DNA from 3 places in the Kitasatospora sp. NPDC028055 genome. Region 3 is predicted to be linked to each of the others. Evidence: riboswitches for the same ligand, from Rfam matches in the RefSeq annotation. Region 3 holds a riboswitch; each other region holds the start of a gene.
The links. A riboswitch is a leader RNA that binds a small molecule or an ion and turns the genes downstream of it on or off. The one in region 3 is predicted to bind cobalamin.

Region 1 (9,864 bases), on a different contig from region 3:
CCCCGTTCGACAAGCTGATACCGAACCTCCAGGGCAAGCAGTTCGACGTGGCGATGTCCGCGCTCAGCGACGTCCGCACGCGCCGCGACGGCCTGGACGACGACGGCAAGCAGGTCAACCCGGGCGTCGACTTCGTCGACTACTTCATCGCCGGGACCTCGATCGTCGTCCCGAAGGGCAACCCCAAGGGGATCCGGACCCTGGACGACCTGTGCGGCAAGACGGTCGCCTTCCAGCAGGGCACCACCCAGGACGAGATCGCCACCCGGCAGGTCGCCGTCTGCTCGCGCGCCGGCAAGCAGCTGACGGTGCACCGTTTCGACACCGACGCCAAGGCGCTGGCCGAGGTCGCCGCCGGCACCGCCGCGGCCGGGCTGAACGACTTCCCGGTGGCCGCCTACGCGGCGAAGACCACGGACGGCGGGGGCCGCTTCGAGGTGACCGGGGCCCAGTCCACCTCCAACCCGTACGGCATCGCCGTCCGCAAGGAGGACACCGAGCTGCGCGACACCGTGTCCAAGGCGGTGGACCAGCTGATCCGCAGCGGCGAGTACGACAAGATCCTCGCCAAGTGGAACGTGAGCGCGGGCGCGGCGCAGAACGCGGTGGTCAACGGGGGCATCTGACCCGCGCGCAGCGGCGGGGCACGGGTCGGGAACGGGCGGGGCCGCGGGGCAGCGGCGGGGCGTCCGGGAACAGCACAGCCGGATCTGCATACTTATACGCAGGGTGACAGGGGCACGCGATCCGTCCGAATAGCGGACAGCACGAGCCCTCGTTATCCGATTTTGATCTGGATGAGGGCCCCCTGACCGTCATCAGATGGCAGGATTCCCCCCATCTCGGATCGAGCCGACCACCGGTCGAGGCGGTTCAGGTCGACGTCCACCTCGGCGGAGGGTGGCGGAAGCAGTACCCCGCACCACCCTGGGCGGCCACCTGCGCCCAGGCAACTGCACCACCCGGCAACGCACGTACGAAGACGTACCGCGAGTGACCACCCGTACGGCTCCGTACGGCCAGCTGCCCCGGTGCGCCGCTCCCGCGGCGCGCTCCGCCCGATTTCTCTCCCCAGGAGGAGATCCCCCTCATGACCGTCCGTACCCAGCGCACCCGCCTCTTCGCGGCCGGCGTGGCTGCCGTGTCCGTGTCCCTGGTGCTGACCGGCTGTAGCAGCAGCAAGAGCAGCGACGGCAGTGGCGCCCCCAACGCCTCCGCGACCGTGAACACGGTCAAGGCCGACGACAAGCTGGCCGCCCTCGTCCCCGCCGACGTCAAGTCGGCCGGGAAGCTCCTGGTCGGCGCGGACGCCTCGTACGCGCCGGACGAGTTCAAGGACGACAGCGGCAAGGTCATCGGCATGGACGTCGACCTCGCCAACGCGATCGCCGCCAAGCTCGGCCTCACCGCCGAGGTCCAGGACTCCGGCTTCACCGCGATCATCCCCGGCATCCAGTCGAACAAGTTCCAGCTCGGCATGTCGTCCTTCACGGACAACAAGGAGCGCGAGCAGGTCGTCGACATGGTGACCTACTTCAACTCGGGCAGCGCCATCGCGGTCAAGAAGGGCAACCCCGGCAAGGTCGACCCGAAGGACCTCTGCGGCAAGAAGGTCGCCGTCCAGACCGGCACCACCCAGGCCGACGAGATCAAGGACACCCGCAACCCGGACTGCGCCAAGGCCGGCAAGCCGGGCATCCAGAACGACGGCGACAAGTTCGACCTCCAGACGGACGTCACCAACGCCGTGGTCTCCGGCCGCGACGACGCGATGATGGCCGACTCCCAGGTCGTCGACTACGCGATCAAGCAGTCCGGCGGGCAGCTGGAGAAGCTCGGCGACACCTACGGCGTGGCCCCCTACGGCGTCGCCCTCGCCAAGGGCTCCAAGCTCACCCCGGCCATCCAGGGCGCCATCCAGTCGCTGATCGACGACGGCACCTACAAGCAGATCCTCACCAAGTGGGGCGTCGAGAGCGGTGCCATCGACAAGTCGACCGTCAACGGCGCCGTCAGCTGACCCCTCGTACGCTTCATCTCTCCCCCGAGGCCACACCGTGAACTCTCTGGACAAGGGGACGGCGCCGAAGGGACGGCCTGAGACCATCAAGGCCGTCCCGGTCCGCCACCCCGGACGCTGGGCGGGCGCCGTCGTCATCGCCCTGCTCGCGGCGATGCTGCTGAGCGCCCTCCTCACCAACCCCGCCTTCAAGTGGGACATCGTCGGGCAGTACCTGTTCCACGACAGCATCATGCACGGGCTGCTCGTGACGCTGGAGCTGACCGCCCTCTCCATGCTCATGGGTGTGGTCGGCGGCATCATCCTCGCGGTGATGCGGCTCTCCCCGAACCCGCTGCTGGCCGGCACCGCCTGGGTCTACATCTGGGTCTTCCGCGGCACCCCGGTCCTGGTGCAGCTGGTGTTCTGGAACTTCCTCGGCCTGATCTGGGCCAAGCTGTCGATCGGCGTCCCGTGGGGTCCGGAGTTCTGGTCCGGCGAGACCAACGTCCTGATCCCGACCTTCGTCGCCGCGCTGCTGGGCCTCGGCCTCAACGAGGCCGCCTACATGGCGGAGATCGTCCGCGGCGGCATCCAGTCGGTCGACGAGGGCCAGACCGAGGCCGCCCACGCGCTCGGGATGAGCCGGTTCCAGACCATGCGGCGGATCGTCCTGCCGCAGGCCATGCGGGTGATCATCCCGCCGACCGGCAACGAGACCATCTCGATGCTCAAGACCACCTCGCTGGTCTCCGTGATCTCCCTGGAGGAGATCTTCCGGGCCGGCCAGGTCATCTACTCCCGGAACTACCAGAACATCCCGCTGCTGATCGTGGTCAGCCTCTGGTACCTGTTCTTCACCTCGGTGCTGACCATCGGTCAGTACTACATCGAGCGCCACTACGCCCGAGGTTCCAACCGAACCCTCCCGCCCACCCCGCTGCAGCGACTGCGGGGCCTGTTCGCCGGGAAGCCCGCCCCGAAGACCACCGCCGACGTCGTCCCGGGGCTCGAGGGAGGTGGTCACGTATGACCGATCTGAGCAAGACCCCCACCGACTCCGCGCCCACCGGCGAGCCGATGGTCCGGGCCGAGAACGTGCACAAGTCCTACGGCCTGGTCGAGGTGCTCAAGGGCATCGACCTGGAGGTCAAGCAGGGCGAGGTGTTCTGCCTGATCGGCCCGTCCGGCTCCGGCAAGTCGACCTTCCTGCGGTGCATCAACCACCTGGAGAAGATCAACGGCGGCCGCCTCTGGGTGGACGGCGAACTGGTCGGCTACCGGCAGAAGGGCGACAAGCTCCACGAGCTCAAGGACCGCGAGGTCGCCCTCAAGCGGCGCGACATCGGCATGGTCTTCCAGCGCTTCAACCTGTTCCCGCACATGACCGCCATGGAGAACGTCATCGAGGCGCCGGTCCAGGTCAAGGGCGAGAGCCGGGCCGAGGCCCGGGAGCGCGCGATGGCCCTGCTGGAGCGGGTCGGCCTGGCCGACAAGGCGAAGAACTACCCCTCGCAGCTGTCCGGCGGCCAGCAGCAGCGCGTGGCGATCGCCCGCGCGCTGGCCATGAAGCCCAAGCTGATGCTCTTCGACGAGCCCACCTCGGCGCTCGACCCGGAGCTGGTCGGAGACGTCCTGGACGTCATGCGCGGCCTGGCCGAGGAGGGCATGACGATGGTGGTCGTGACCCACGAGATGGGCTTCGCCCGTGAGGTCGGCGACGCACTGGTGTTCATGGACGGCGGTGTGGTGGTCGAGTCCGGCAACCCCCGCGAGGTGCTCACCAACCCCCAGCACGAGCGCACCAGGGCCTTCCTCTCCAAGGTGCTCTGAGCCCGTACGCCCGGCGCCCGGCAGACGACTTCCTGCCGGGCGCCGACGTTTTCCCCGGCCGGGTAATAGGCTGGAAGCGCCCAGCCCGTTACCGCAACGGTCCGGGCCCGTTACCGCAACCACTGGAAGGACCGCCGTGGAGCTCGCCTCGTACGCCGATCTCGCCGTTCGGCTGGTGAACACCGAGGAACCCGAGCGCGGCACCGACACGCTGACCTCGGTGGACGCCGTACGCGCCCTGTTCTCCGACTCCTCCCGCGCCGCCGCGCTGGCCGACGAGTCCGACGTGCCCCGGCTGCGGGCGGTGCGGACCAGGCTGCGCGGAGTGTTCGAGGCCGCCGCCGAGGGGGACGAGATCCGGTCCGTCGACCTGCTGAACAGCCTGCTGATGGAGTACCCCGTCAGCCCGCTGGTCTCCGGGCACGACTACCTGGACGACGCCGGCCGGCCGCGCTGGCACCTGCACCTGGCCGACAACTCGCCCACCGCCACCGCGCACTTCAGCGCCGTCGCCTGCATGGGCCTGGCCGTGCACCTCACCGAGCTGGGCGCCGACCGGCTCGGCATCTGCCAGGCCGCGCCGTGCCGCAACGCCTACCTGGACACCTCGACCAACCGCTCCCGCCGCTACTGCTCCGACCGCTGCGCGACCCGCGCCAACGTCGCCGCGTACCGGGCCCGCAAGCGCCAGGAGGCCGAGGCGGCGCACACCGCCGGGAAGTAGCGGCGGCCTCAGGGCTCGTCGACGAAGACCCCGAACCGGCGGGCCAGGCCCGGCACCCGGGCCAGCCGGGGGCCGAGCAGCAGCCGCTCCAGCCCCCGGCCCGGCGCCAGCCAGGCGGGGCTCGGCCGCAGCCGCAGCAGCACCCGGCCGAGCACCAGCTCGTCCGGGACCGGGCCGTAGCTGCGGCTGTCGCTGTCCACCGGACGGTTGTCGGACAGCAGCCACCAGCCCTTCGGACGGCGCTCGGCGGCCCGCTTCACCACCAGCAGGTCCTGCTGGAACGGGTGCCGGAACAGCACCACCGCACCGGGCCTGATCGGCGCGCCGTAGCGGACCAGCAGCTGGTCGCCCTCGCGCAGGGTCGGGACCATCGACGGGCCCGAGACGTCCACCAGCCCGAACGGCACCGCGCCGCCCGGCCCGCCGCCCTGCGGCTCCGTGCTCCGCGCCATGGCTCCTCCTCCCGGGGACCGACCGCCCCCAGTCTGCCGTACGGACCGTCATCCGTTCGATGTCCGGACGACCCCGGTCACAGGTCCGTTCGATGTCCGGATTACCCCGGTTCCGGGTCCGTCTTTTGCCCTAGGCCCACCGCCCGGCCGCGAAACCCGGAGGCCGGAAGGGTAATCTCGGGCGCGGGAAGACGATCTAAGGAAGGACTCCCATGTTCTCTCGTCTGTTTGCACCGCGTGCCACTGCTCACGCCCACTGCGACCTGCCGTGCGGTGTCTACGACCCGGCCCAGGCCAAGCTGGAGGCCGAGTCGGTCAAGGCCACCCAGGAGAAGTACCAGGCCAACGAGGACCCGCACTTCCGCGCCCGCGCCATCATCATCAAGGAGCAGCGCGCCGAGGCCGTCAAGCACCACATCTCGGTGCTGTGGAGCGACTACTTCAAGGCCCCGCACTTCGAGAAGTACCCGCAGCTGCACCAGCTGATCAACGACACCCTGAAGGCCGCCTCGGCCGCCAAGGCGTCCACCGACCCGGCCACCGGCCAGGCCCTGCTGGACCTGATCGCCGAGGTCGACAAGATCTTCTGGGAGACCAAGCAGGCCTGAGCCTGACGCGTCGCCACCCGGCCGCCCCCGTCCGCACCGTCGGACGGGGGCGGTCGTGCGTTTCCCGGGCCGGTCCGGGTCTCCCAGGCCTGCCACCCCGGGAACGGATCCCGGTAAGGGTTGCCTGCCCTGAGTGGCTGTTATGCTGCCAGGGCGTCCGAGGGGGAAGTCCGGTGAGAATCCGGCGCTGACCCGCAACGGTGAGCACGGCCCGCGGTTCCGGGGCCGGGCCAGCCCGATCGCCCCCGGCCGCTGAACTCCCGACAACTCGCCGTGGACTGCGAGGGGAAGGCGCCCGGGCCCGCCCCCGACCGGCGCCCGCCCCGGCACACCCGCGGCCCGAGGCAAGGCGCGCCCGCACGTGAGTGACCCCGTTCGCCGAATACCGACCCTCCCGCTCGCCCTCGGCCTCGCCGCCGCCCTGCTGCTCTCCCTGGTCTGCGGAGTCGCGCTCGGCGCCTCCGGGATCGAACTCCCGGACGTCCTGCGGCTGTTGGGCGCCGGGCTGACCGGCGGACGGCTGGACGCGGGCGACGCGGCGGCGTACGCGATCGTCTGGGAGCTCCGGCTGCCCCGCACCCTGCTGGCCGCCGTGGTCGGCGGCGGGCTGGCCGCCACCGGGGTCGCCGTCCAGGCCCTGGTGCGCAACGCCCTCGCCGACCCCTTCGTGCTCGGCATCTCCTCCGGCGCCGCCGTCGGCGCCAACGCCGTCCTGCTGCTCGGCGCCTTCGCCTCGCTCGGGGTGTGGGCGATCTCGGTCTCCGCGTTCGGCTCCGCGCTGCTCGCCATGGTGCTGGTCTACCTCGCCGCCCGCACCGCGTACGGGCTCACCCCGCTGCGGCTGGTGCTCACCGGCACCGCGCTCTCCTACGGCTTCTCCGCCGTGACCACCCTGATGGTCTTCTCCGCCGACCACGCCGAGGCCGCCCGGGACGCCATGATGTGGCTGCTCGGCAGCCTCGGCGGCGCCACCTGGGGCTCGGTGCCGATCGCGGCCGGCACCGTACTGGCCGGACTGGCCTACCTGGCCTGCGCCGCCGGGCGGTTGGACGCGCTCGCGATGGGCGACGAGACCTCCGCCTCGCTCGGGGTCGACCCGGACCGGCTGCGCCGGGAACTGTTCGTGGTCACCGCCGCCGTCACCGGCACCGTGGTCGCCGTCAGCGGGGCGATCGGCTTCGTCGGCCTGCTGATGCCGCACCTGGCCCGGATGCTGGTCGGCGCCGGGCACCGCCGGGTGCTGGTGATCGCGCCGCTCGCCGGCGCGCTGCTGCTGGTCTGGGTGGACATCGCCTCCCGCACCCTGCTGGCGCCCGCCGAACTGCCCGTCGGGGTGTTCACCGCGGTGCTCGGGGTGCCCGCCTTCCTGCTGATGATGCGCCGCCGCGGCCAGGCCTTCGGAGGCCGGCGATGACGGCGATGACGGCCCCGACCCCTTCGACCGGCGCCGAGGAACTGCGCGTCGACGGCGTCTCGGTGGAACTGGCCGGCGCCCGGCTGGTCCACGAGGTGAGCCTGGCGGCCGCCGCCGGGCAGGTGGTCGGGCTGATCGGCCCGAACGGCAGCGGCAAGTCGACCCTGCTGCGCTGCGTCTACCGGGTGCTGCGCCCGGCCGGCGGGACCGTCCGGCTGGCCGGCGACGACCTGCACGCGCTCACCGCCCGCGACACCGCCCGCCGGGTGGCCGCGCTGACCCAGGAGCACCCCGCCGAGTTCGAGTTCACGGTGGCCGAGGTGGTCGCCATGGGCCGGCTGCCGCACCGGCGCGGACTCGCCGCCGGCCCGACCGCCGGGGACCGGGAACGCTGCGCCGCCGCGCTGCGCCGGGTCCGGGCCGACCACCTCGCCGAACGCGCCTTCCCGAGCCTGTCCGGCGGCGAGAAGCAGCGGGTGCTGATCGCCCGCGCCCTCGTCCAGGAACCGCGCCTGCTGGTGCTGGACGAGCCCACCAACCACCTCGACATCGCACACCAGTTGGAGGTGCTGGCGCTCGCCCGCGAGGCCGGGCCGACGGTGCTCACCGCCCTGCACGACCTCAACCTGGCGGCGGCCCACTGCGACCGGCTGTACGTGCTGGAAGCCGGCCGGATCGTCGCCGCCGGGGAGCCCCACGAGGTGCTCCGCCCCGAGCTGCTGGCCGAGGTGTTCGGCGTCCGGGCCACCCCCGTCCGCCACCCCGCGACCGGCGCCCTCCAGCTGCTGTTCGACCGTCTCGTCTGACCGACCCGTGAATCCCCGAGCCGATCCGTGAATCCCCGAGGAACTCGTATGCGCACCAAGGCCGTTGCCGCCACCGCCCTGCTCACCCTCGGGCTGACCGCCTGCGGCGCCGAGATCGCCCCCGGCCCGGGCGCCACCACCGCCTCCGCCCACTACCCGGTGACCGTGACGAACTGCGGCGAGCGGCTCACCTTCGCGCAGAAGCCCGCCCGGGTGGTGACCAACGACGTCAACATCACCGAACTGATGCTCTCCCTCGGCCTCGCCGACCGGATGGCCGGCTACGTGATGCCCGACGACAAGGGGAAGGTCGACAAGGTGGCCTGGAAGGACGGCTACCAGCAGACCGCCTGGCTCTCCAAGAAGGTGCTCACCAAGGAGATCGCCCTGGACGCCAAGGCCGACCTGGTGTTCGCCGGCTGGCACTACGGCTTCGACGAGGGCAGCGGGGTCACCCCGCAGGCGTTCAAGGCGCTCGGCGTGGACTCCTACGTGCTCAGCGAGTCCTGCCGCAGCGGCAAGGGCTCCGAGCGCGGGGTGATGGACCCGCTGGAGGCGCTCTACACCGACCTGGCCAACCTGGGCGCGATCTTCGACGTCAAGGACCGCGCCGACCGGCTGATCGCCGAGTCCAGGGCCACCATCGCCGCCGTGCCGCAGCCGGAGCGCCGCCCGTCCGTCTTCCTGTACGACAGCGGGCAGGACAAGCCGTACACCGCCGGGAAGTTCGCCGCCGCGGACGAGATCATCGCGAAGGCCGGCGGGACCAACATCATGGGCGACCTCGCGGACACCTGGGTCACCGCCGGCTGGGAGAGCGTGGTGCAGCGCGACCCCGAGGTGATCGTGATCAACGACTACGGGACCCCGGGCGCCGAGGAGAAGCGGCAGTTCCTCAAGTCCTTCCCGCCGCTGGCGAACGTCGCCGCGATCAGGAACGACCGGATCTTCGTCATGGACTACGCCGACCTGGTCGAGAGCCCGCGCAACCCGGCCGCGATCAGCACCCTGGCCGAGTTCCTGCGGACCGTCCCGGCCCGCTGAACCGTCCACCGACCGGTCGGCCCTGGGCCCGGGCGGGGCCCGCGCAGTAGGCTCGCGGCATGATCCGCACCGCCGTAGTCACCGACGTCCCCGTCATCCTGGCCATGATCCGCGAACTCGCGGAGTACGAGAAGGCCCCCCAGGAGGCGGTGGCCACGGAGGAGCAGCTGCGCGAGGCCCTGTTCGGCGCCGCCCCGGCGCTGTTCGGCCTGATCGCGGAGGACCCGGCCACCGGCGAGCCGGTCGGCTTCGCGCTCTGGTTCCTCAACTTCTCGACCTGGCGCGGCACCCACGGGATCTACCTGGAGGACCTCTACGTCCGCCCGGAGGCCCGCGGCGGCGGCCACGGCAAGGCGCTCCTGCTGGAGCTGGCGCGGATCGCCGTCGAGCGCGGCTACGCCCGGGTCGAGTGGTCGGTGCTCGACTGGAACCAGCCCTCGATCGACTTCTACCGCTCGCTCGGCGCGGTGCCGATGGACGGGTGGACGGTCTACCGGCTCACCGACGAGGCACTCACGGCCGCCGGGAAGCGTTGAACCCACGCACGGAGTACGGGCAAAGCCCCTGCCACCCTGCGTCGCAATGCCTTACCATGAGTAACTCCCGCACCGGGTGCGGAGGACGCCCCCTCGGGGGACCAAGCAAGCACAGCGCGTCACCCAGGAGGCAAGGGTGTCCCAGATCGACAGCGATCTCGGAGTTCAGGACTTCGTGGAGGTCCGGCTGCCCGCGGCGGGGGCCTACCTCTCCGTGCTGCGAACAGCGACGGCCGGGCTTGCCGCCCGGCTGGACTTCACCCTCGACGAGATCGAGGACCTGCGGATCGCGGTGGACGAGGCCTGCGCCATCCTGCTCCAGCAGGCGGTGCCCGGCTCCGTCCTGTCCTGCGAGTTCCGGCTGGTCGGCGACTCGCTCAAGGTGACCGTCTCCGCTCCCACCACGGACGGCAAGGCGCCCGAGCGCGACACCTTCGCGTGGACGGTG
Region 2 (9,864 bases), on a different contig from region 3:
CGGGGTCGGTCAGAGGTGGACGGGGTCGAGGAGGTCCCGGAAGCCGTCCGGGAGGGCCTTCCAGCCGGGTTCGCCGGCGGCGAGTTCGGCGTCGGTGAGCAGGCAGGAGTCGAGCAGTTCGGTGATGCCGTCCACGTCCAGCCCCTCCGCGGTGAAGCTGAGCTGCTGCACCCGGTCCCCGTGCAGCGGGTGCCAGTCGAGGGCGGCCGCGGCGCGGCGGGCCGGCGGGTAGAGGTCCCAGGCGGCGTCGGGCAGGGCGGTCAGCCAGGGCCCGCACTCCTCGACCGCGAGATTGGCCCCGGCCGCGTCCCAGGCGAGCATCAGGTCGGGCCGGTTGGCGAGCCAGAACCGGCCGCGGCTGCGCTGGGCGGCCGGGACGAGCAGTTCGAGGGCCCCGTGCAGCCGTTCCGGGTGCAGCGGGCGGCGGCGCTCCCAGACCAGGGTGCTCACCCCGGCCTCGTCGCTCTCCTGGGGGAGCAGCGCGATCGCCGGGTTGACGCGGTCGCGCGCGGCGGCCACGTCGAAGCCGCCGAGGGCGGCCCGGGTAAGCGCGCCGGTGCCGAGCCGGACCACCCGGGCGGTCGGGTGGAGCTGGCGCAGCAGGGCCAGCCCCGGCCCGTGCGCGGTGGCGCGCGGCACGGCGAGCGTGGTGGCGTACTCGATCTGGTGGGCGAGCGCCTCGGCGCGGGTGCGTTCGTCCTGGGCGGCGGTGTGCAGCCCGTGCTCCACCAGCTCGTCGGAGACGGACAGGTCACCGATCAGCCGGTCCGGGTCGACGGCGGTGACCACGCCCGCGAGTTCGACCGCCTCCGCCAGCGGGCGGCCGTCCGCCTCGCCCCCGGCGAGCAGCTCAACGGCGGGGTGCGGGTCGCTGCCGCCCCAGAGTTCCACCACCGCGAGCCCGTGCCGGCCGCCCTCGGCGAGGGCCAGCAACCGGGGCAGCAGGTCCTCGCGCAGGGCGCAGCACGGGCAGTCGTTCACCAGCGGGGTCGAGCCGGTGTCGAACGCCCCGTCGGCGTCGCGCAGTTCGCGGTGGACCAGGCCGAGCGAGGCGTCCCGCAGGTCGTGCCGCAGCACCACGGCGTCCACCGCGGCGGCCGCCAACTCCTGGACGACGGCGCTGCGTTCGTCCGAGTGCAGTCCGGCGACCACCACCACCGGGAGGCGGGTGCCGTCCATGCCGTCCATGCCGGTCACCAGCTCGCCTTTCGCACGCCCGGCAGGTGCCCGGCGTGGGCGTGGACGCGCAGGTTGACCCGGGAGAGGCCGAAGGCGCGCAGGTAGCCGCGCGGCCGGCCGTCGACGGCGTCGCGGTTGCGGACCCTGGTGGCGCTCGCGTCGCGGGGCTGGCGGGCGAGCTCGGCCTGGGCGGCGGCGCGCTCGGCGGGGTCGGTGCCGGGGTGGGCGATGATCCGCTTGAGCTCGGCCCGGCGCTCGGCGTAGCGGGCGACGATCGCGCGCCGCTGCTCGTTCTTGGCGATCTTGCTCTGCTTGGCCATCAGACCTTCTCCCCCCGGGCGCGGATGCGGGCGACGGCGGCCTCGACGCCGATCGTGTCGACGGTCTTGATCCCCTTGGCGCTCAGCACCAGCCGGACGTACCGGCCCTCGCTGGGCAGCCAGTAGCGCTTGCGCTGGATGTTGGGGTCGAAGCGGCGCGGGGTGCGGCGGTGCGAGTGCGAGATCGCGTTGCCGAAGCCGGGCCGGCGACCGGTGAGCTGGCAGTGGGCGGACATGGGTGCTCCCTGTCGTCCGGGAATGGGCAGGACGGAGGTCACGTTACACCAGATGAAAATGACTTCCATTTCGGTGTACGGTTCCGATCCAGCCCCGCGGACCCCGCACCACGAGACCCCGGGACCCGAAGCCCACGAGCCCGCGACCCCAGGAGGACGCCCGATGGCCCGCAACGAACTGCGCCCCGTGATCAAGCTCCGCTCCACCGCCGGCACCGGCTACACCTACGTGACCCGCAAGAACCGGCGGAACGACCCGGACCGGATGGTCCTGCGCAAGTACGACCCGGTCGTGGGCCGGCACGTCGACTTCCGCGAAGAGCGCTGACCGCACGAACCCCCTCGGAGGAGCCCCACCATGCAGCCCGGAATCCACCCCGCCTACCGCCCGGTCGTCTTCCGCGACAAGGTCGGCGGCCTCGCCTTCCTCACCCGCTCGACGGCCACCAGCGACCGCACCGTCGAGTGGGAGGACGGCAAGACCTACCCGGTGATCGACGTCGAGATCTCCTCGGCGAGCCACCCCTTCTACACCGGCCAGTCCCGGGTGCTCGACACCGCCGGCCGGGTCGAGCAGTTCCGCCGCCGCTACGGCGACCGGCACTGACGACGGAACGCGAACGGCGCCTCCCCCGGCTCGGGGAGGCGCCGTTCGCGACGTACGGGGACGGCGCGACGTACGGGGACGGACTCAGCGCGGCGGCGGCACGGACACCACCATGGTCAGCCGCAGCTCCCGCTCCCCCGCGTTGCGGTAGACGTGCGCGAAGGAGGCGTCGAAGGAGACCGTGCTCCCGACCGGCACGGTGTGCTCGCGCTCGCCGTGCACCAGGGTCAGCTCGCCCTCGACGACCCGGAGGATCTCCACCGTCCCGGCCGGGTGCGGCTCGGAGGAGTACTCCTCACCGGGCGCCATCCGCCACTCCCACAGCTCGAGCGGCCCGGGCGCCTCGATCCCGTGCAGCAGGGTGCCGGTCCCGCCGGCCGGCCCGTTCCAGAGCGGGACGGCCTGGTCGCCGGGCACGATACGGACGTCCGGGCCCTCCTCGTAGTCGAGCAGGGTGGCGATCGAGACGCCGAGCGCGTCGCCGAGCCGGACCACGGTGGCCACGCTCGGATTGGTGCGGCCCTGCTCGATCTGGACGATCATGCCCCGGCTCACCCCGGACCGGGCGGCGAGGGCGTCCAGGGTGTGGCCGCGCTCGGTGCGCAGCCGCTTGAGGTTCCGGGCGAGGGCCCTGGAGACCAGGTCGGGGTCCGGCACGCGGGCAGTCCTCCGGTGTCTCACCGTACGAGAAGTACAGAATAGTGTTCGGCCGAGTTCAGTTTTTTGCACTACGCTGCCGTTCCGGCAACAAGTCCATCCGACTGTACTTCGGAGTGCATTGTGCTGTCCTCGATCCCCCGCGCCCCGGCCCCCCGGGGCTCGACCCCGCACGCCGTGACCCCGCACGCCGTGAGCCCCGGGGCGCTGCGGTGACCGCCCTGCTCGCCCTCGCCGCCAGCCTGCTCACCGGCCTCGGCGACTTCGGCGGCGGCATCCTCACCCGCCGACTGCCCGCACTCGCCGTCGTGGTCGTCTCCCAGGCCACGGCCGCCGCCGTACTGCTGCTCGCGGTGCTGGCCACCGGCGGCTGGGCCGACGCCTCTCCGGCCCTCTGGTACGCCGTCGCCGCCGGGGTGATCGGCCCGTTCGCGATGCTCGCCTTCTACCGGGCGCTCGCCCTCGGCCCGATGGGCGTGGTCTCCCCGCTGGCCACCGTGGGCGTCGCCGTCCCGGTCGGCCTCGGGCTCGCGCTCGGCGAGCGGCCCGGCCCGGCACAGCTGGCCGGGATCGCGGTGGCGGTGGCCGGCGTGGTGCTGGCCGGCGGGCCCGAACGCGGCGGACCGGCCGCCGCCCGTACCGCCCTGCTGCTCACCCTGGCCGCCGCCTTCGGCTTCGGCGCCAACATGTCCCTGCTCGCCCAGGCCTCGGCCGGCGGCGGGCTGCTGCTGGTGCTGTGCGTCCAGCGGCTGGTCAACATCGCGGTCGGCGGCGCCGCGCTGCTGTACTCGCTGCGTGGCGTGTACTCGCTGCGTGGCGCCGCCGACGGCGGACTGCTGCCCGGGCTGCGCGCCCGGCTGCCGCTGCTCACCGCCGTGGGGCTGCTCGACGTGGCCGGCAACGCCGCCTACGCGTCGGCCTCGCACGGCGGCTCGGCGGCGGTGGCCGCCGTGCTGGCCTCGCTCTACCCGGTGGTCACCGCGCTGCTGGCGCGCGGGGTGTTGAAGGAGCGGCTGCGCCCGGTCCAGGTGGTCGGCGCCGGGCTCGCCGTGGCGGGCACGCTGCTGCTCGCGGCGGCGTGACCCCGACCGCTACTGCTGCTGCTGCGCGGGAGTCCAGCGCTTCTCGACGCCCGCCAGCTTCCAGTACCCGATGGCGATCGCCCACACCACCACGAACAGCCCGGCGATCGCGTAGCCGACGTTGTCCAGCGAGATGTCCGCGATGAACCCGGTCACCGGGTCGGTCAGGTCGAGCTTCTCGTGCAGCACGCCGACCAGTTCGATGGTGCCGATGATGAAGGCCACCGCGATCGACAGCCCGGTGATGGTCAGGTTGTAGTACACCTTGCGCACCGGGTTGGAGAAGGCCCACTGGTACGCGAAGTTCATGAACGTCCCGTCCAGGGTGTCGAACAGGCTCATCCCGGCCGCGAACAGCAGCGGCAGGCAGACGATCGCGTACCAGGGCAGCCCGGCCGCCGCGCCCGAACCGGCCATCACCATCAGGGTGACCTCGGTCGCGGTGTCGAAGCCCAGGCCCAGCACCATGCCGACCGGGAACATCTGCCCGGGCCGGGTGATCGAGCGGGTCGCCCGGTTCAGGATCCGGGCCATGAAGCCGCGCGAGTCGAGGTGCGCCTCCAGCTCCGACTCGTCGAACTGCCCGGCCCGCATCGAGCGGAACACCTTGAGGATGCCGAGCAGCGCCGCCAGGTTGAGCGCGCCGATCAGGTAGAGGAAGGCACCGGAGGCCGTGGTGCCGACCACCCCGAGCCACTTGTGGGTGGCCGAGTCGTCGTCCATCAGGGTGTTCGCCAGCTGGGCGCCGCCCGCCACCAGGGCGGCCATGATGACCACCATCGAGGAGTGCCCGAGGGCGAACCAGAACCCGACCGAGACCGGCCGCTTGCCGTCCGCCATCAGCTTGCGGGTGGTGTTGTCGATCACCGCGATGTGGTCGGCGTCGAAGGCGTGCCGCATGCCGAGGGTGTAGGCGGTGATGCCCAGGCCCACCCCGAAGACCTGGGTGCCGACGGCGTAGTTGTGCGGCGCGACCAGGAAGATGAGGGTCCCGAAGGCCACCACGTGCATGGCCAGGATCACCCCCATCAGCCCGGCGGTACGGACGGTGTCCTCGCGCTTCCACCGGAAGGTGGGCAGTACGGAGGGGGCGGGGTCCGCCTCGGCGGGCGCGGCGGTTTCGGGCAGGGTCATCTTCGGATCACGCTCCAGCACCTCGTGGAATGACTTCGTGAGATGCCGTGGCCGGTCTCCTGGCTTACGGGGCTCCCGGACCCGCCTTCCCAGGCGCACGAAGCGCCCAGTGGCATGTGGGTCCGGACTTCTCTCCCCCGATCACAGTGGCGAGGGCCGCTCCGGAGCAGGACCTGTCGAAGGTCCGTCACCGGTATTCCCGAGCACCACGGCGGGGAACACCGTAGGGGCAGGACCGCACCCTCGCAAGGTTGCGCACCTGTGCAGGTGTCCAGGATCACAGGTCGTGAGCTGCCAGAATGTCCGCATGCATCTCGTACCGGCCGACCGCGCGGGCCACCGCACCATCGACGGACACCGGGTCTGCGAAGCCATCGCCGCCATCGGTGACACCGAGCACGTCCGGTCCTGGGCCGAGCGGTTCTCCCTGCTCGCCGACCCCGGACGGCTCGCCCTGCTGCTCGCCCTCCACCGGGCCGGCCCGCTCGCCGTCAGCGACCTGGCGGTCGCCACCGGCATGCGCGACCCGGCCGTCTCCCAGGCCCTGCGGCTGCTCCGCACGGCGGGAGTGGTCACCGGAGACAAGGACGGACGCGTGGTGCGCTACCGGCTCGTGGACGACGCCATGCGCCCCCTGCTCGACGAATGCGCCGCCGCCGATCACGAGGAGCCCGCCGCTGCGGCGGGCTGACCGACACTCGGCAAACCACGCCGGGGGCGCGGGGGGATGAGTACGATCTTCGTGTGCTGATTCGCCTCCGGCCTCGGCCTTGGCCCGACGACTCGCGCTGGGATTCCCGACCGGTCACGGCGCGCGTCCTCGCCGTCGCCCGCACGCTCACCTCGGCCACCCGGGTTCTCGACGTGCTCATGCTGCTGCGTGGTCAGGACGGCATCAGGTTCTACATCACCGTCAACCCCGGCTCGGAGTTCGCCACCGGACTCGACGACTACCTCCGCACCCTGCCCGGCAACATCACCGTGCTGCCCTGGGAGGAGGCCGTCCGCTACGAGTTCGACCTTGCCGTCGCCTGCGCCGTCCACGCCTCCATGCACCGGCTGCACGCGCCGCTCGTCGTCCTCCCGCACGGCGCCGGGTACAACCGGCTGGTCACCGAGTCCACCGGCGACCCGGTCAGCGCCGCCGGCCTGTCCCGGCGGGAACTCACCTACCGGCGGCGGGTGTTCCCCAGCGTCGTCGGCCTCACCCACTCCGAACAGTTCGGCCGGCTGGCGGACTGGTGTCCCGAGGCCCTCCCCCGCGCCCGGGAGGTCGGCGACCTCTGCCACGACCGGATGCAGCACAGCGCGGACTCCCGGGACCGCTACCGCGCAGCGCTCGGCGCCGTCGACGGACGGCGCCTGGTCGTGGTCAACTCCACCTGGAGCGAACACTCGTTATTCGCCCACGCCCTCGACCTCCCGTCCTCGCTCATCGCCCAGCTCCCGGCCGACGAGTACACCGTGGCGGTGATCCTGCACCCCAACATCTGGGCCAAGCACGACCCGGAGGCGATCCTCGCCGCCGCCACCCGCTCCGGCCTGCGGCTCATCCCACCGCACCAGGGCTGGCAGGCCACCGTCGTCGCCGCCGACTGCCTGATCGGCGACCACGGCTCGGTCTCCTTCTACGGTGCGGCCCTGCGGCACCCGACCCTGCTCGTCACCACCGGCGCCGCCGAACTCGACCCGCGGTCCCCCACCTACGCCTTCGGCCAGGCCGCGCCCGCGCTCGATCCGCACAGCGACCTGCTGGCCCAGATCGAACAGGCCATGGCGAAGCACGATCCGGCCTCACTGCAGTCGATCACCGACCGCTCGCTCGGCCGACGCGGTCGTTCCGGCGAGCTCCTGGCCACCCTGCTGCACGACTTCCTGCCGGCCGTCGACCGGCCGGCCAAGGCCCCGGACCTGCCGCCCTACCCGGCGCCCGTCCCGCTACCCGCCGAGTCGCCGACGGCCTACGACGTCGAGGGCGAATGCCGGGGCAGCGAGGTCAGCCTCCGCCGGTTCCCGATCGTCGTCCCCGAGCGCCACCGCCCCCGTGGCTTCCACGTCGCGAGCACCGAGGAACCCGTCCGAGAACTGAAGTTCACGGCGGAGGTCCTGGCCCGCACCACGATCCGGGCCGAACGGCCCGCCGAGCACTGGCTCGCCGAGGCCTCGGCCGACTGGCCGGGCGCCGCCGTGCTGGTGGCCGCCCTCGGTGAGGCCCGCCATCTGGTCCGGCTGCCCGACGGCCTGCTCCTGGAGGCACAGGCCGAGGAAGCCTGGGGCATCACCGAGCCGCTCCTGGACCCGCTCCTGTTGGGTTCCGCGCTCGTCCTGTGGCTCGCCGACGGCGGCGAGCCGGCCCTGCTGCCCGACCACGGCCTCACCATCCGCACCGGCACCCACCTGACCCGGGTGGCCTTCACGGCACGGCCGGCCTAGACACGCCCTACGCCTCCGGCTCTCCCAGCCAAGCCCGGCTGCGCGCCGCGAGCGTGGCGTCCCCGAGCTCCTCCGCGAGCGAGAGCAGCAGTCGGTGCGCCTCCCGCTCCTTGGCGAGCTGGCCGAGCTCCGCCGCCCGTCGCACGCACTCCTCCGCGCACCGGACGGCCGCCTCCAGGTCCCCCAGGCCGCGGTACGCACGGGCCCGCACCAGCGGCAGCCGCATCAGCATCGGCTCGTCCTCGGTGCGCTCGGCGGTCACCGCCGCCCCGTCCAGCACACCGATCGCCTCGCCCGCCCGCCCGGCCGCGATCAGGGCCTGGGCGATGTTGTAGTCCTGCACGACCTCGCCGTGCGGATCGCCCTCGTTGGCCTCCCTGGCCAGGACGAACCGCTCCACCGCACGCTCCGGACGCCCGTCGGCCAGGCAGAGCAGACCGTCGGTCTCGTACAACACGCCGCTCAGCCGCGGCTCGTCGACGAGCGGCAGGACCTCCGACGCCATCGCGACCTGCTCGACGGCCAGCGGGTACTCCTTCAACTCGTAATGAGCCCGCGCGAGTTGGTTGCGCATACGGATCACCGCGTCCGGGCGGTTGTCCCACTGCGCCGACTCCACGCCGAGCCGGTGGGTCTCGATCCAGTCCCCGTAGTTCTTGTCGCTGTGGTAGAGGGCCCAGAGCGACTCGCACAGCCGCCACACCTCGCCGTGCCAACCCTGCTCCGCCGCCGCCCGAACGACCTCCCGCAGATCGGCCCGCTCGGCCCGCAGCCACCCGAGTGCGCTCTTCTTGTCGGTGAACCCGGGCAGCCCCTCGCCGCTGCGCTCCTGGAGCCACAGCCGGTCCCCGAGCACCAGGGTGGCCGCCAAGGCGGCCCGGCCACGGAAGTACCCGACGGTCCGGGCCAGCAGGTCGAAGCGCTCGGGCAGTTCGCGGGCGCACCCACGCGCGTGCAGCCGGACCAGGTCGTGAGCGCGGAAGCGCCGCCCCGGGCCGTCGTCGACGACATCGTCCAGCAGGTGCGCGGAACGCAGCTCACGCAGGCCTTCCGACGCCCGGTCGATCCCGGCCGCCTCGGCCAACTCCGCCGAAACGAAAGGCCCCGGGTTGACGCCCACCAGGTGGTAGAGCGCCTTGGCGTGCGGGGACAGCCGCCGGACAACCGGGTCGAGCATCCTGTCGATCCCGCCCTCCTCGTTGTCCAGCGACACCAACCGGTGCGCCGGGTCCGAGAGTTCGGCCAGGGCCTGATCGATCTCCAGCTCGCCGTCCAGCAGTTGGTAGCCCATCGCGTTCAGGGCCAGCGGCAGGCCGTCGCAGAATCCGACCAGCTCGGCGACCTCCTGGTCGGTGCCCCGGCCCGGGCCGAGCCAGCAGCGCACCAGTTCCACACCGGCCGCCGGACTGAGCGGATCGAGCTGGAGCACCTCGGCGCCGTCCAGTCTCAGCCCCGGCAGTCGTCGGCGGCCCGCGACGACCACCAGGCCGCCGGCCGGCAGCAGCCCTCTGACCTCGGCCGCGTGCTCGACGTTGTCCAGGAACACGAGCACCCGGCGCTCGGCCGTGATCGTCCGGAACCGCGCCGCCCGCTCCGGCAGGGTGCCGGGGACGTCCGCCACCCCGAACTCCCGGAGGAACCCGGCCAGCACCTCGCTGAGGTCGACCCCGCCGAGATGGCGGTACGCCGCGAGATCGGCGTAGAGGTCCCCACCGGGGAAGAGGCTGCCGTGCCGCGACACGAAATGGGCGATCAGCTCCGTCTTCCCGACCCCACCGAGCCCGGTGAACGCCACGATCCGGGGCCTGCGCTCCTCGACCCGGCCGACCGCCGCCACGAGGGTGGCGAGCTCTCGCTCCCGGTTGACGAAGAAGTCCCGGGACGGCCGGACCTGATGCGGCGTCCGGAGGCTGTCGCGAAGCTGGACCGTGACGTTCCCGCCCTGGATCACATTGCCGTGCACCACCGCGCCCGACAAGCTGTTGGACACCTCGTAGCCGTCCACCCGTCCGCTCCCTCCGACCAGCCCGGGCCCAGCCTACGGCGTCGGGCGGCCCGTGGCGCCTGAATCCTCCTCAGGCCGCCTGGCAGGTCGGGCACCAGAACAGGTTGCGCGCCGCGTGCGCCTCCGTCCGCACCTCCGTGCCGCAGACCAGGCAGGGCATCGCGGCGCGGCGGTAGACGTACACCTCGCCGCCGTGGTCGTCGACGCGCGG
Region 3 (9,864 bases):
CGGGCGGGCGCTCTCGAAGTGCTCCTTCTCCGCGCCGACCATGAAGGTGAGGCTCGCGGCCGTCGCACCGACCACTCCGCCGGAGACCGGTGCGTCCACCGCGCGGTGCCCGGCGGTCACCGCGAGCTCGTGCGCCGCCCTGGCATCCGCGACGTCGATCGTGGAGCAGTCGACGAAGAGCGTTCCCGGGCCGGCGGCGGGCAGCAGCTCCGCGTAGGCGGCCAGGACGTGGCGGCCGGCCGGCAGCATGCTGATGACGACGTCGGCCCCGCGGACGGCCTCGGCCGCGGACCGCGCCGGGCGGACGCCCACCTCCTCCGCCTGCCGCAATGCCTCCGGCACCAGGTCGTAGCCGGTCACCCGGTGCCCGGCCCTGACCAGGTTGGCGGCCATCGGGCCGCCCATGTTGCCCAGTCCGATGAATCCGATGTCGTGGGTCACCAGCGCTCCAGCGGTGTGGTGGCGGCGAGGCCGAGTTCGCGCTCGCCGAGCGGGGCGAAGTAGCGGGCCACGGCGGCGGGTTCGACGGCGCTCAGGGTGTCCGGGCTCCACCGTGGCGAACGGTCCTTGTCGATCACCTGGGCCCGGATGCCCTCCGCGAGGTCCCGGGTGGCGAGCGCCGCGCAGGAGGTGCGGTACTCCTGGTCGAGCACGGCCTCCAGGGGGCCCAGCGCCCGGGCCCGGCGCAGCGCCGCCAGCGTCGCCTTCACGGCGGTGGGCGAGTTGGCGGTGATCCGGTCCACGGCCTTCTTCGCCTCGGGTTCACCGCTGTCCCGCAGCCGGTCGAGGATCTCCTCGACCGTGCCGGCCGCGTAGCAGCTGTCGATCCATCCGCGCTGCCCGTCCAGCCGGCCGGGCGGGGCGGGCTCGACGTGCCGTTCGAGGGCGTCGTGCACGGGCAGCTCGGCCAGGTCGTCGAGCAGGGCCGGGAGGCGCTCGGCCGGCACGAAGTGGTCGGCGAGCCCGCAGAGCAGCGCGTCCGCGGCGCCGACCGAACCCGCGGTCAGGGCGAGGTGGGTACCCAGCTCGCCCGGGGCGAGGGCGAGCAGGTAGGTGCCGCCCACGTCGGGCACGAAGCCTATCCCCGTCTCCGGCATGGCCACCCGGGTGGTCTCGGTGACGATCCGGACGCTGCCGTGGGCGGAGACCCCGACCCCGCCGCCCATCACGATGCCGCTCATGACGGCGACGTAGGGCTTGGAGTACCGGGCGATCCGGGCGTTGAGGCGGTACTCGTCGCGCCAGAACTCCTCGACGGCGCCTTGGTCGCCGCCGGTGGCGGCGCGGTGGATGGCGACGATGTCGCCGCCGGCGCAGAAGGCCCGGTCGCCGGCGCCGGTGACGACGACGGTGTCGACCCGCTCGTCCTGCTCCCACGCGTCCAGGGCCGCCGAGACCGTCCGCACCATGCCGTGGGTGAGGGCGTTCAGGGCGGCGGGCCGGTTGAGGACGATCAGCCCGGCCCGGCCCTCCCGCTGGACGAGGACCTCCTCGGTGTCGTTCCCGGTCATCAGGCGGCCCCGGTCAGGCCGCGGGCGACGATGACGCGCATGATCTCGTTGGTCCCTTCCAGGATCTGGTGCACCCGCAGGTCGCGGACGATCTTCTCGATGCCGTACTCGGCGAGGTAGCCGTAGCCACCGTGCAGTTGGAGCGCCTGGTTGGCGACCTCGAAGCCGGTGTCGGTGGCGTGCCGCTTGGCCATCGCGCACAGCTGCGGTGCCCGCCGGTCGCCCCGGTCCAGGGCGGTCGCCGCGCGCCACACGAGCGCCCTCGCCGCCTCCAACTCCGTCGCCATGTCGGCGAGTCGGAACTGCAGCGCCTGGGCGTGCAGCAGTCGGGCCCCGAACGCCTCACGGTCGGCGAGGTAGGTCACCGCACGTTCCAACGCACTCTGGGCGCCGCCCAGCGAGCAGGCCGCGATGCCCAGCCGGCCGCCGTTGAGGCCGGCCATGGCGATGCGGAAACCCTCGCCCTCCGCCCCGAGCAGGCGGTCGGCGGGCAGCCGGACGCCGTCCAGCAGCACCTGCCGGGTCGGCTGGGCGTTCCAGCCCATCTTGTGCTCGTTCGGACCGAAGGACAGCCCCCGGTCGTCCCGGTCCACGAGGAACGCGGAGACGCCGCCCGGCCCCGGGCCGCCGGTGCGCGCCATCACCACGTACACCTGGGACGTGCCTGCCCCGGAGATGAACTGCTTGACGCCGTCCAGTACCCACTGGTCGCCGTCGCGCACGGCCCGGGTGGTGAGCGCGGCGGCGTCGGAGCCGGCGCCGGGCTCGGTGAGGCAGTAACTGCCCAACTGCTCGGCCGTGCAGAGCGCCGGCAGCCAGCGGGCACGCTGCGCCCCGGTCCCGTAGCGGTCCACCATCCAGCCGACCATGTTGTGGATGGACAGGTAGGCGGCGATCGACGGGCAGCCGGTCGCGAGCGCCTCGAAGGCGACCACCCCGTCCAGTCGGGAGAGTTCCGAGCCGCCGACGTCCTCGCGCACGTACACACCGGCCAGGCCCACGTCCGCCGCCTTGCGCAGCACGTCGACCGGGAAGTGCTCGTCCCGGTCCCATGCCACCGCGTGCGGGGCGAGGTGCTCGTCGGCGAAGGCCCGGGTCGCCTCCGCGACGGCGCGCTGGTCGTCCGTCAGGTCACTTGCGTGCACCGTGCTCATCCCATCGTCGGCATGGTGAAGCTCGCGCCCTCCTTGACCCCGGAGGGCCAGCGCGAGGTGACGGTGCGGGTACGGGTGTAGAAGCGGATCGAGTCCGGGCCGTGCTGGTTGAGGTCGCCGAAGCCGGAGCGCTTCCAGCCGCCGAAGGTGTGGTAGGCGATCGGCACCGGGATCGGCACGTTGACCCCGACCATGCCGGTGTTCACCCGGCGGGCGAAGTCCCGGGCGGTGTCGCCGTCCCGGGTGTAGATGGCCACGCCGTTGCCGAACTCGTGCTCGCTCGGCAGCCGCAGCGCCTCCTCGTAGTCAGCGGCGCGGACCACGGTCAGGACCGGGCCGAAGATCTCCTCCCGGTAGATCCGCATGCCCGGGGTGACCCGGTCGAACAGCGAGGCGCCGAGGAAGTAGCCGTCCTCGTGGCCGGGAAGGCGGAAGTCCCGTCCGTCCACGACGAGTTCGGCTCCCTCCCGGACCCCGAGGTCCAGGTAGCCGCGGACCCGCTCCAGGGCGTCGCGGCCGACCAGCGGACCGAAGTCGGCCGCCGGGTCGTCCGAGCGGCCGACCTTCAAGGCGGCGATCCGCTCGACCAGCTTCGCCACCAGCGCGTCCGCGGTCTCCTCCCCGACCGGGACGGCGACCGAGATCGCCATGCAGCGTTCGCCGGCCGAGCCGTAGCCGGCGCCGACGAGGGCGTCGGCGGCCTGGTCGAGATCGGCATCCGGCATCACGATCATGTGGTTCTTCGCGCCGCCGAAGCACTGTGCGCGCTTGCCGTGCGCTGCCGCGGTCGCGTAGACGTACTGGGCGATCGGGGTCGAACCGACGAAGCCGAGCGCCTCGACCCGGGGGTCCTCCAGCAGCGTGTCCACGGCCTCCTTGTCGCCGTTGACGACGTTGAGCACGCCCGGGGGAAGCCCCGCTTCGAGGAAGAGCTCGGCCAGGCGCAGCGGCACCGAAGGGTCGCGCTCGGAGGGCTTGAGGACGAAGGCGTTGCCGCAGGCCAGCGCGGGCGCGGCCTTCCAGAGCGGGATCATCGCCGGGAAGTTGAACGGCGTGATGCCCGCGACCACGCCGAGTGGCTGGCGCATCGAGTAGACGTCGATGCCGGTGCCGGCGTTGTCGCTGAACTCGCCCTTCAACAGGTGCGGGATCCCGGCGGCGAACTCCACCACCTCCAGGCCGCGCTGGATGTCGCCGTGGGCGTCGGCCACGGTCTTGCCGTGCTCGGCGGAGAGCAGCCGGGCCAGGTCCTCCTTCTCCTGCTCGACCAGTTGCAGGAAGCGCAGCAGCACCCGCGCCCGCCGCTGCGGGTTCCAGGCGGCCCACTCGGGCTGGGCCTGCGCGGCGTCGGCGATCACCGCCTCGACCTCGGCCCGGTCGGCCAGCGGCACCCGGGCCTGCACCCGGCCGGTGTTGGGGTCGTACACGTCGCCGAACCGGCCGGACGTCCCGGCGACGCGCTTGCCGCCGACGAAATGGGTCAGTTCACGGACCATCGGTTCCTTCTCTCATCGTGGATGGGGAGAGGAGGAATGGAGAGACCACCGCCACCGTCCGGGCGCACGGTCGTGCGCGCCTACGGCGGTCCGGCGGTTGACGTCAGCGTCGGGGGAGCAGGTGTGCCCCGACGGTCAGCACGGCAGGGCACGGGGCAGCGGAACGGGAAGGGCAGCCCGGAGTCATGCGTGTCGTCTCCATCCTCGTGGAAAACACGGACCACCCGCGGCCGGTATCCTGACTCCCGGATCCACGCCCGCCCCCAGGCCTTCCCGGCTGGCTGCCAGTGGCCGTCATCCACGAGGACGAACTCCCCGGTCACAGTGGCGGGACCGTGCCGGACTCACACCGGCTTCCCTGACACCGCGGACCTGGCATCGACCATATAGTCGGACGTCCTAGTAAGTCCAGAGGCCCCGAGGCCCGAGGCCCGCGGCGCGCCCTGCTGTCGTGACCTCCCCCCCCGTCCCCCGGGTCGCGCGTCAGGCCTGGTCGGAGGCGTCACCGTAGACGTTGTCGGGGCTGACCACCCGGGTGATGGCCCGGCCGAGCAGGGTGCTGGGGTTCTCGCCGTTCGAGGGGATGTCCGTGTTGAGCAGGATCACCATCGTCGCCTTCTGGGCGGGCAGATAGACCGTCAGACTCTGGTAGCCGGGCAGGGATCCCGCGTGGCCGATCCACCCGTGGTTGATGTCGATGCCCAGCCCGTAGGCGTCGCCCGGCGCGCCGGTGGGGTGCGCGTCGAGGCGCTCCGCCTGGGTCTTCGGGGACAGCAGGCCGCCGGTCGCGACGTTCTCCGCCCAGGAGCGCATGTCGTCGAGGTCCGAGATCATCGCGCCGGCTGCCCAGCCCCAGCTCGGGTTGAAGTCCGTGGCATCCGCCACCGTGGCGTCCGGCGTCATGTCGGTGTAGCCGTGGGCGTGCGGCGGCGGGAACTCCGCCGCCACCGGCAGGAAGGTGCGGTCCAGGCCGCTCGGCCGCGTGATCAGGTCCCGGATCACGTCCCGCAAGGGGCGGTGGGTGACCTTCTCGACAACCAGGCCGAGCAGCACGGTGTTGGTGTTGGAGTAGTCGAACTGCGTGCCGGGCGGGAACTGGTTGGGATGCTCGAAAGCGATGTCGAGCAGCTCGTTCGGCGACCACTGGCGGTGCGGCTCGGTCGTCAGCAGGTGCTGGAAGCCCGGGTCCTTGCTGTAGGCGAACAGGCCGCTGCGCATGTCCGCGAGCTGACGCAGCGTGATGTGCTCTCCGTCGGGCACCCCGTCGACGTACCCGGAGATCGGGTCGTCCAGGCCGACCTCGCCGCGGTCGACGAGCTGGAGCAGCGCGGTGACGGTGAAGGTCTTGGTCTCGCTGCCGATCCGCATGTTCAGGTCGGTTCGCATCGGGGCGCAGTCGCTCGTGTCCGCGACGCCGAAAGCCCGTACGTAGCGCGGCTGTCCGGGCTTCCAGACGCCCACGATCACGCCGGGGACACCGGCGTCGGCGGCCGTCTGCCGGATCACCCGGTCCAGCTTCGCCGCGGTCGCTTCCCAGGACTGCGACGCGGCGGCCGGTTCCCTGGGGACCGGTACGGCCGCCGCGGGCGCGGCGATCGCGGGCAGGGAGGCTGCCAGGCAGGCAGCGATGGTCGTCACGGTGCGCAGCAGGGCAGATCGGCCCGTTCGGATAGGCATACGCCCCTGGATAGGTCGTTCCAGGCTTCTGCCTGCGGCACCGCACCGGCCCCCTGCGGACATTCATCCGAATGCCTCCGGGATCGCCGCGCATCGGGATCGCGGTGCAGCGGACCCCGACGGCGTCAGCGCGTGATGCGGTCGATCACCAGGCGCTCGAAGAGGTCCTCGGGCAGTTCGTCCTGGTACTGCTCGACCGAGCGATGCGCCGCGGCCGGGTCGCCGTGCCAGCGGCTGATGACGTCCTCGTTGAAGTCGATCAGCCGGCGCACGTCGTCCGGGGTCAGCTCGGGGTGGAACTGGCATCCGAAGACCCGCTCGCCGTAGCTCAGCGCCTGGACGGAGGTGTGCTCGTTGCGGTACTCGATCCGCACGCCGTCCACTTCCTCGATCTGCGGACTGATCGCCTGGTAGTGGAACGACGGCACGACGCCGACGCCCCGGCGGTCGCCGACCCGGTTCACCTCGGTCAGGCCGACCTCGATGCCCGAGGTGTCGATGATCGAGCCCGGACGCAACGCCTCGGCGATCAGCTGCGAGCCCAGGCACACGCCGAGCACCGCGGGGCCGGTGTCGCCGTCAGGCCCGTTCGCGTCGGCGACGAGTTCCCCCATCAGCTTGATGGTCGCGCGCATCCACGCGGCGTCGGAGTGCACCGAGGTCTGGCCTCCGGTGAACACGTACGCCAAGGCCGGCTGTTGCCGTCGCGCGGTCAGCTCGGCCGCCTCGGTCACCAGGTCCAGGCGGCCGCAGCTCAGGCCGGCTCGGGTGAGCCGCTGCTCGATCCGGTCGGCGTAGTCGAGACCGTCGTAGATCAGCCCGTCCGCGACGCAGATCTGCACGTCCACCGGCACGATCGCCACCCCTCTTACTCGAAGAACCTCGACCACAGGTTGAGGGCCGAGTCGACGCACTGGACGAAGCTCAGGATAGCCACGATCGTCACTGCGAGGTTGACCTTCGTCACCCGGCGCAGCTGGTCGTGCTCCAGTTTGCGTTCCACCGCGCGCCGCGCCATCTCGAGCAGGGTGTCGGTGCGCTCGCGCACCTTTTCGGTCTCCCACGCCTCCAGGACACTGTCGCGCAGCTTGAGCACGTGGAAGTCGTAGCTGAACGTGGGCCGCACCAGCGCCTGGTAGTCGGCGCGCAGCCGTCGTTCCAGCGAGATGAGCAGTTCGGGGTCCTCGTTCAGTGCCATTTCGCGGACGATCCGTTCCGCGGCACTGGCGGAGCGTTCGAGCCGGGCGTAGTGCACGTTCAACTGACCGAGAAGGTGCTCGAGTTGGTCGAGCGTCTCGCCGGGGCCGTCCCGGGAGGCCAGCAGGAAGAAGGCGTATCCGGGGTAGAAGAACTCCTGCGGCCACGTCGACTCGGAGGGGATCGGTGCGGCGGAGCGGGGGTAGATCAGGTGCCGCAGCGCATCGGAGAGGGTCGCTCGGCCGGGTGCCGGGTGGGTGGTCCAGCCCGCGTAGGTGAGGTTGAAGTACGGCAGGACCGTGGGACACGGCGGCCCCTGTCGGCACCGGTCGGACATCGCGGTGAGGGCCGGCAGCAGCTCGTCCCTGATGCGCGTGGTCAGGTCGTCGCGGCCCTTCGGCCCGAAGCCGTCGATGAGCTGCTCCCGCTGCCTCCCGGTCCACCCCTCGACGACGCTCATGTGCACGGCCACCGACCCGTAGCCGTCCGGGAACAGGATGCCGGTGACGTGCAGCTCCACCGGTAGCGCCGTCGTCTCCCGCACGATCGCCGTCAGCCGCGCGTCGAACTCCTCCGACCCGGCGAAGTGGGTGAGCAGGTCGACCGGCGGATTGCCGAAGGTGAGCGAGCCGCGCAGGAACTGGTCCAGGGACCGGTGCACCAGCGTGAGGCGCCCCTGCGGATCGAGTCGGCCGTCCGCCGGAACGGCGAAGCCCGGAGAGTCCGCGAGCGAGACCGGCCCGGGGAAGAAGGGCCCGGTCAGCAGGAGCAGGGCGTCGCCGCAGAAGTCGACGCCCGACTCCGCAGGCGGCGGCGCAGCAGGCTCCCGCGGATGCGGTATCAGCACTCCGCCCGGTAGTCCGGCCTTGTCCGGGACAGGTCCAGCGCCGTCCATGCGACCGCCCCCCAACGAATCGGGCATCTCCAGCCTTTGCCGACTTCCGAGCTCCCCGTGACAGGCGTCCGGCGCACCGTCCTGTTCGGAGCTCCGCTTCCGATTCACCCTGGCAGGCTGCCCCCGACGGCGAACACGCACATCAGTCTGCGCGGGGAGCTCTGACAGCGCATCCGGCTCGACGCAAGAAGGCGCCGGGATTCCGGTTCGCGGGTCGGAACCCCTCCGCGCCGCTCCGGGCGCCCTTCCCCCCGCGAACGCCCCGGCGCATGCTGATGCCGGGCCGGACAACGGCGTCCCGCCCGCGGAGGGGGGCGGCATGGACTACGAGGACCTGTTCGCACGCATCAACGAAGCGGTTCGCCCCGTCCTGGCCGAGGGAACCGTCGCCCAGTACATCCCGGCCCTCGCTGCCGTCGACCCCCACCGGTTCGGCCTCGCGATCGCGGACACCCACACCCGCAAACCGCCGCGCGGCACCGGGGACTGGCAGGTCCCGTTCTCCGTCCAGTCCATCTCCAAGGTGTTCACCCTCGCCCTGGTCCTGGCCAGCGACGGCGACTCGCTGTGGACCCGGGTGGGGAAGGAACCCTCCGGGTCACCCTTCAACTCCCTTGCCCAGCTGGAGCGGGAGAACGCGATCCCGCGCAACCCGTTCGTCAACGCCGGCGCGCTGGTGACCACCGACCGGCTGCTCACCCTCACCGGCGACTCCCGGGGCACCCTGCGCGAGTTCCTCCGCACCGAGAGCGGCAACCCCCGCATCGACTTCGACGCCCAGGTCGCCTGGAGCGAGAGCCAGCACGGACACCGCAACGCCGCGCTCGCCCACCTGCTGGCCGACCACGGCCGCCTCGACAACCCCGTCCCGGACGTCCTCGACCACTACTTCTGGCAGTGCGCCCTCACCATGAGCTGCCGCGACCTCGCCCTCGCCGCAGGGTTCCTGGCCCGGCACGGCCTCCGGGCCGACGGCACCCGGCTGCTCACCCGCAGCGAGGCCAAGCGGATCAACGCCGTCATGCTGATCGGCGGCACCTACGACGCCGCGGGCGAGTTCGCGCACCGCGTCGGCCTGCCCGCCAAGAGCGGCATCGGCGGCGGCATACTGGCCGTCATCCCGGGGCGTGGAACGCTCTGCACCTGGGGGCCGGCCCTCGACACTCACGGCAACTCGATCGCGGGCATCACCGCGCTCGACGCCCTCACCACCCACACCGGCTGGTCCATCTTCTGACCGGCGGTGCCCGGACCGGCCGGGGGGCCACCGGGCGGTCTCCGGTCCGAGTAGCCTTACGCCTCTTCCGCGGGGACGGCCTGCCGTGTTGCGTAGCGGTTGCGCATCGCGTCGCTCGCCGCGGGACCTGCGGCGAAGACATACGTGGACGACGGCAACACCTACCAGGGCACCGAGGAGATCGAGGGGTGGCTCGGTCGATCCGCCACCCAGTTCACCTACACCATCCAGCTCACGGGCGCCGAGCAGACCGACGCGACCCACTACATCGCCACCCACCATCTCGAAGGCGACTTCCCCGGCGGCACCGTCGATCTGCGCTACCGGTTCACCCTCCGCGACGACCTCATCGAACGCCTCGTCATCGAGCCCTGAGTCCGCTCACCTGCTGCCACCGGCCACCGGCCGTGCCGCTTGCTGTCCGTGCCGCTCGCTGTCCGCGCCGCGTCAGACCTGGTTGTTCCACATCCGGAACATCGCGCAGCTGCCCTGGTCGTCGAAGGTCACCGTCCAGAGGTTGGCGAAGGTGCCGAGCTCCTTGTAGACGCCGGTGCCCCTGATCGCGGCCGTGTCCCCGTTGATCAGGAGAATCGACCACTCGAAGTCCCAGCCGCCCCGCTGCCACACCTCCCGGGACTGCCAGCCCTGCACGATCTCCGCGCGGCCGATCCAGTCGGTCTCGTACGGCCACTCGTGG

Region 1: linked by a shared signal. The riboswitch ahead of AB0F71_RS15730 (iron ABC transporter permease) and the one ahead of AB0F71_RS14335 (CoA-acylating methylmalonate-semialdehyde dehydrogenase) in region 3 are both predicted to bind cobalamin.
Region 2: linked by a shared signal. The riboswitch ahead of AB0F71_RS08780 (HoxN/HupN/NixA family nickel/cobalt transporter) and the one ahead of AB0F71_RS14335 (CoA-acylating methylmalonate-semialdehyde dehydrogenase) in region 3 are both predicted to bind cobalamin.

Annotation. Positions count from the first base shown of each region.
Region 1 covers NZ_JBEZXE010000012.1:70,147-80,010, reverse strand. The annotation lists gene AB0F71_RS15765 (ABC transporter substrate-binding protein) at 1-626, shown strand, start outside; gene AB0F71_RS15760 (ABC transporter substrate-binding protein) at 1,091-2,020, shown strand; gene AB0F71_RS15755 (amino acid ABC transporter permease) at 2,058-3,032, shown strand; gene AB0F71_RS15750 (amino acid ABC transporter ATP-binding protein) at 3,080-3,832, shown strand; gene AB0F71_RS15745 (CGNR zinc finger domain-containing protein) at 3,969-4,556, shown strand; gene sodX (nickel-type superoxide dismutase maturation protease) at 4,565-5,008, opposite strand; gene sodN (superoxide dismutase, Ni) at 5,221-5,616, shown strand; cobalamin riboswitch at 5,737-5,882, shown strand; gene AB0F71_RS15730 (iron ABC transporter permease) at 5,978-7,030, shown strand; gene AB0F71_RS15725 (ABC transporter ATP-binding protein) at 7,027-7,836, shown strand; gene AB0F71_RS15720 (ABC transporter substrate-binding protein) at 7,885-8,880, shown strand; gene AB0F71_RS15715 (GNAT family N-acetyltransferase) at 8,940-9,416, shown strand; gene AB0F71_RS15710 (anti-sigma regulatory factor) at 9,553-9,864, shown strand, end outside.
Region 2 covers NZ_JBEZXE010000005.1:42,016-51,879, forward strand. The annotation lists gene AB0F71_RS08745 (GTP-binding protein) at 10-1,188, opposite strand; gene rpsN (30S ribosomal protein S14) at 1,194-1,499, opposite strand; gene rpmB (50S ribosomal protein L28) at 1,499-1,735, opposite strand; gene rpmG (50S ribosomal protein L33) at 1,899-2,063, shown strand; gene AB0F71_RS08765 (type B 50S ribosomal protein L31) at 2,094-2,342, shown strand; gene AB0F71_RS08770 (XRE family transcriptional regulator) at 2,427-2,999, opposite strand; gene AB0F71_RS08775 (EamA family transporter) at 3,212-4,081, shown strand; gene AB0F71_RS08780 (HoxN/HupN/NixA family nickel/cobalt transporter) at 4,091-5,215, opposite strand; cobalamin riboswitch at 5,247-5,441, opposite strand; gene AB0F71_RS08785 (metalloregulator ArsR/SmtB family transcription factor) at 5,523-5,906, shown strand; gene AB0F71_RS08790 (hypothetical protein) at 5,960-7,648, shown strand; gene AB0F71_RS08795 (tetratricopeptide repeat protein) at 7,656-9,653, opposite strand; gene AB0F71_RS08800 (DNA-formamidopyrimidine glycosylase family protein) at 9,724-9,864, opposite strand, start outside.
Region 3 covers NZ_JBEZXE010000010.1:130,301-140,164, reverse strand. The annotation lists gene mmsB (3-hydroxyisobutyrate dehydrogenase) at 1-441, opposite strand, end outside; gene AB0F71_RS14345 (enoyl-CoA hydratase/isomerase family protein) at 438-1,511, opposite strand; gene AB0F71_RS14340 (acyl-CoA dehydrogenase family protein) at 1,511-2,665, opposite strand; gene AB0F71_RS14335 (CoA-acylating methylmalonate-semialdehyde dehydrogenase) at 2,662-4,161, opposite strand; cobalamin riboswitch at 4,372-4,552, opposite strand; gene AB0F71_RS14330 (serine hydrolase domain-containing protein) at 4,645-5,838, opposite strand; gene AB0F71_RS14325 (hypothetical protein) at 5,964-6,701, opposite strand; gene AB0F71_RS14320 (hypothetical protein) at 6,707-7,882, opposite strand; gene AB0F71_RS14315 (glutaminase) at 8,250-9,167, shown strand; gene AB0F71_RS14310 (hypothetical protein) at 9,312-9,542, shown strand; gene AB0F71_RS14305 (nuclear transport factor 2 family protein) at 9,615-9,864, opposite strand, start outside.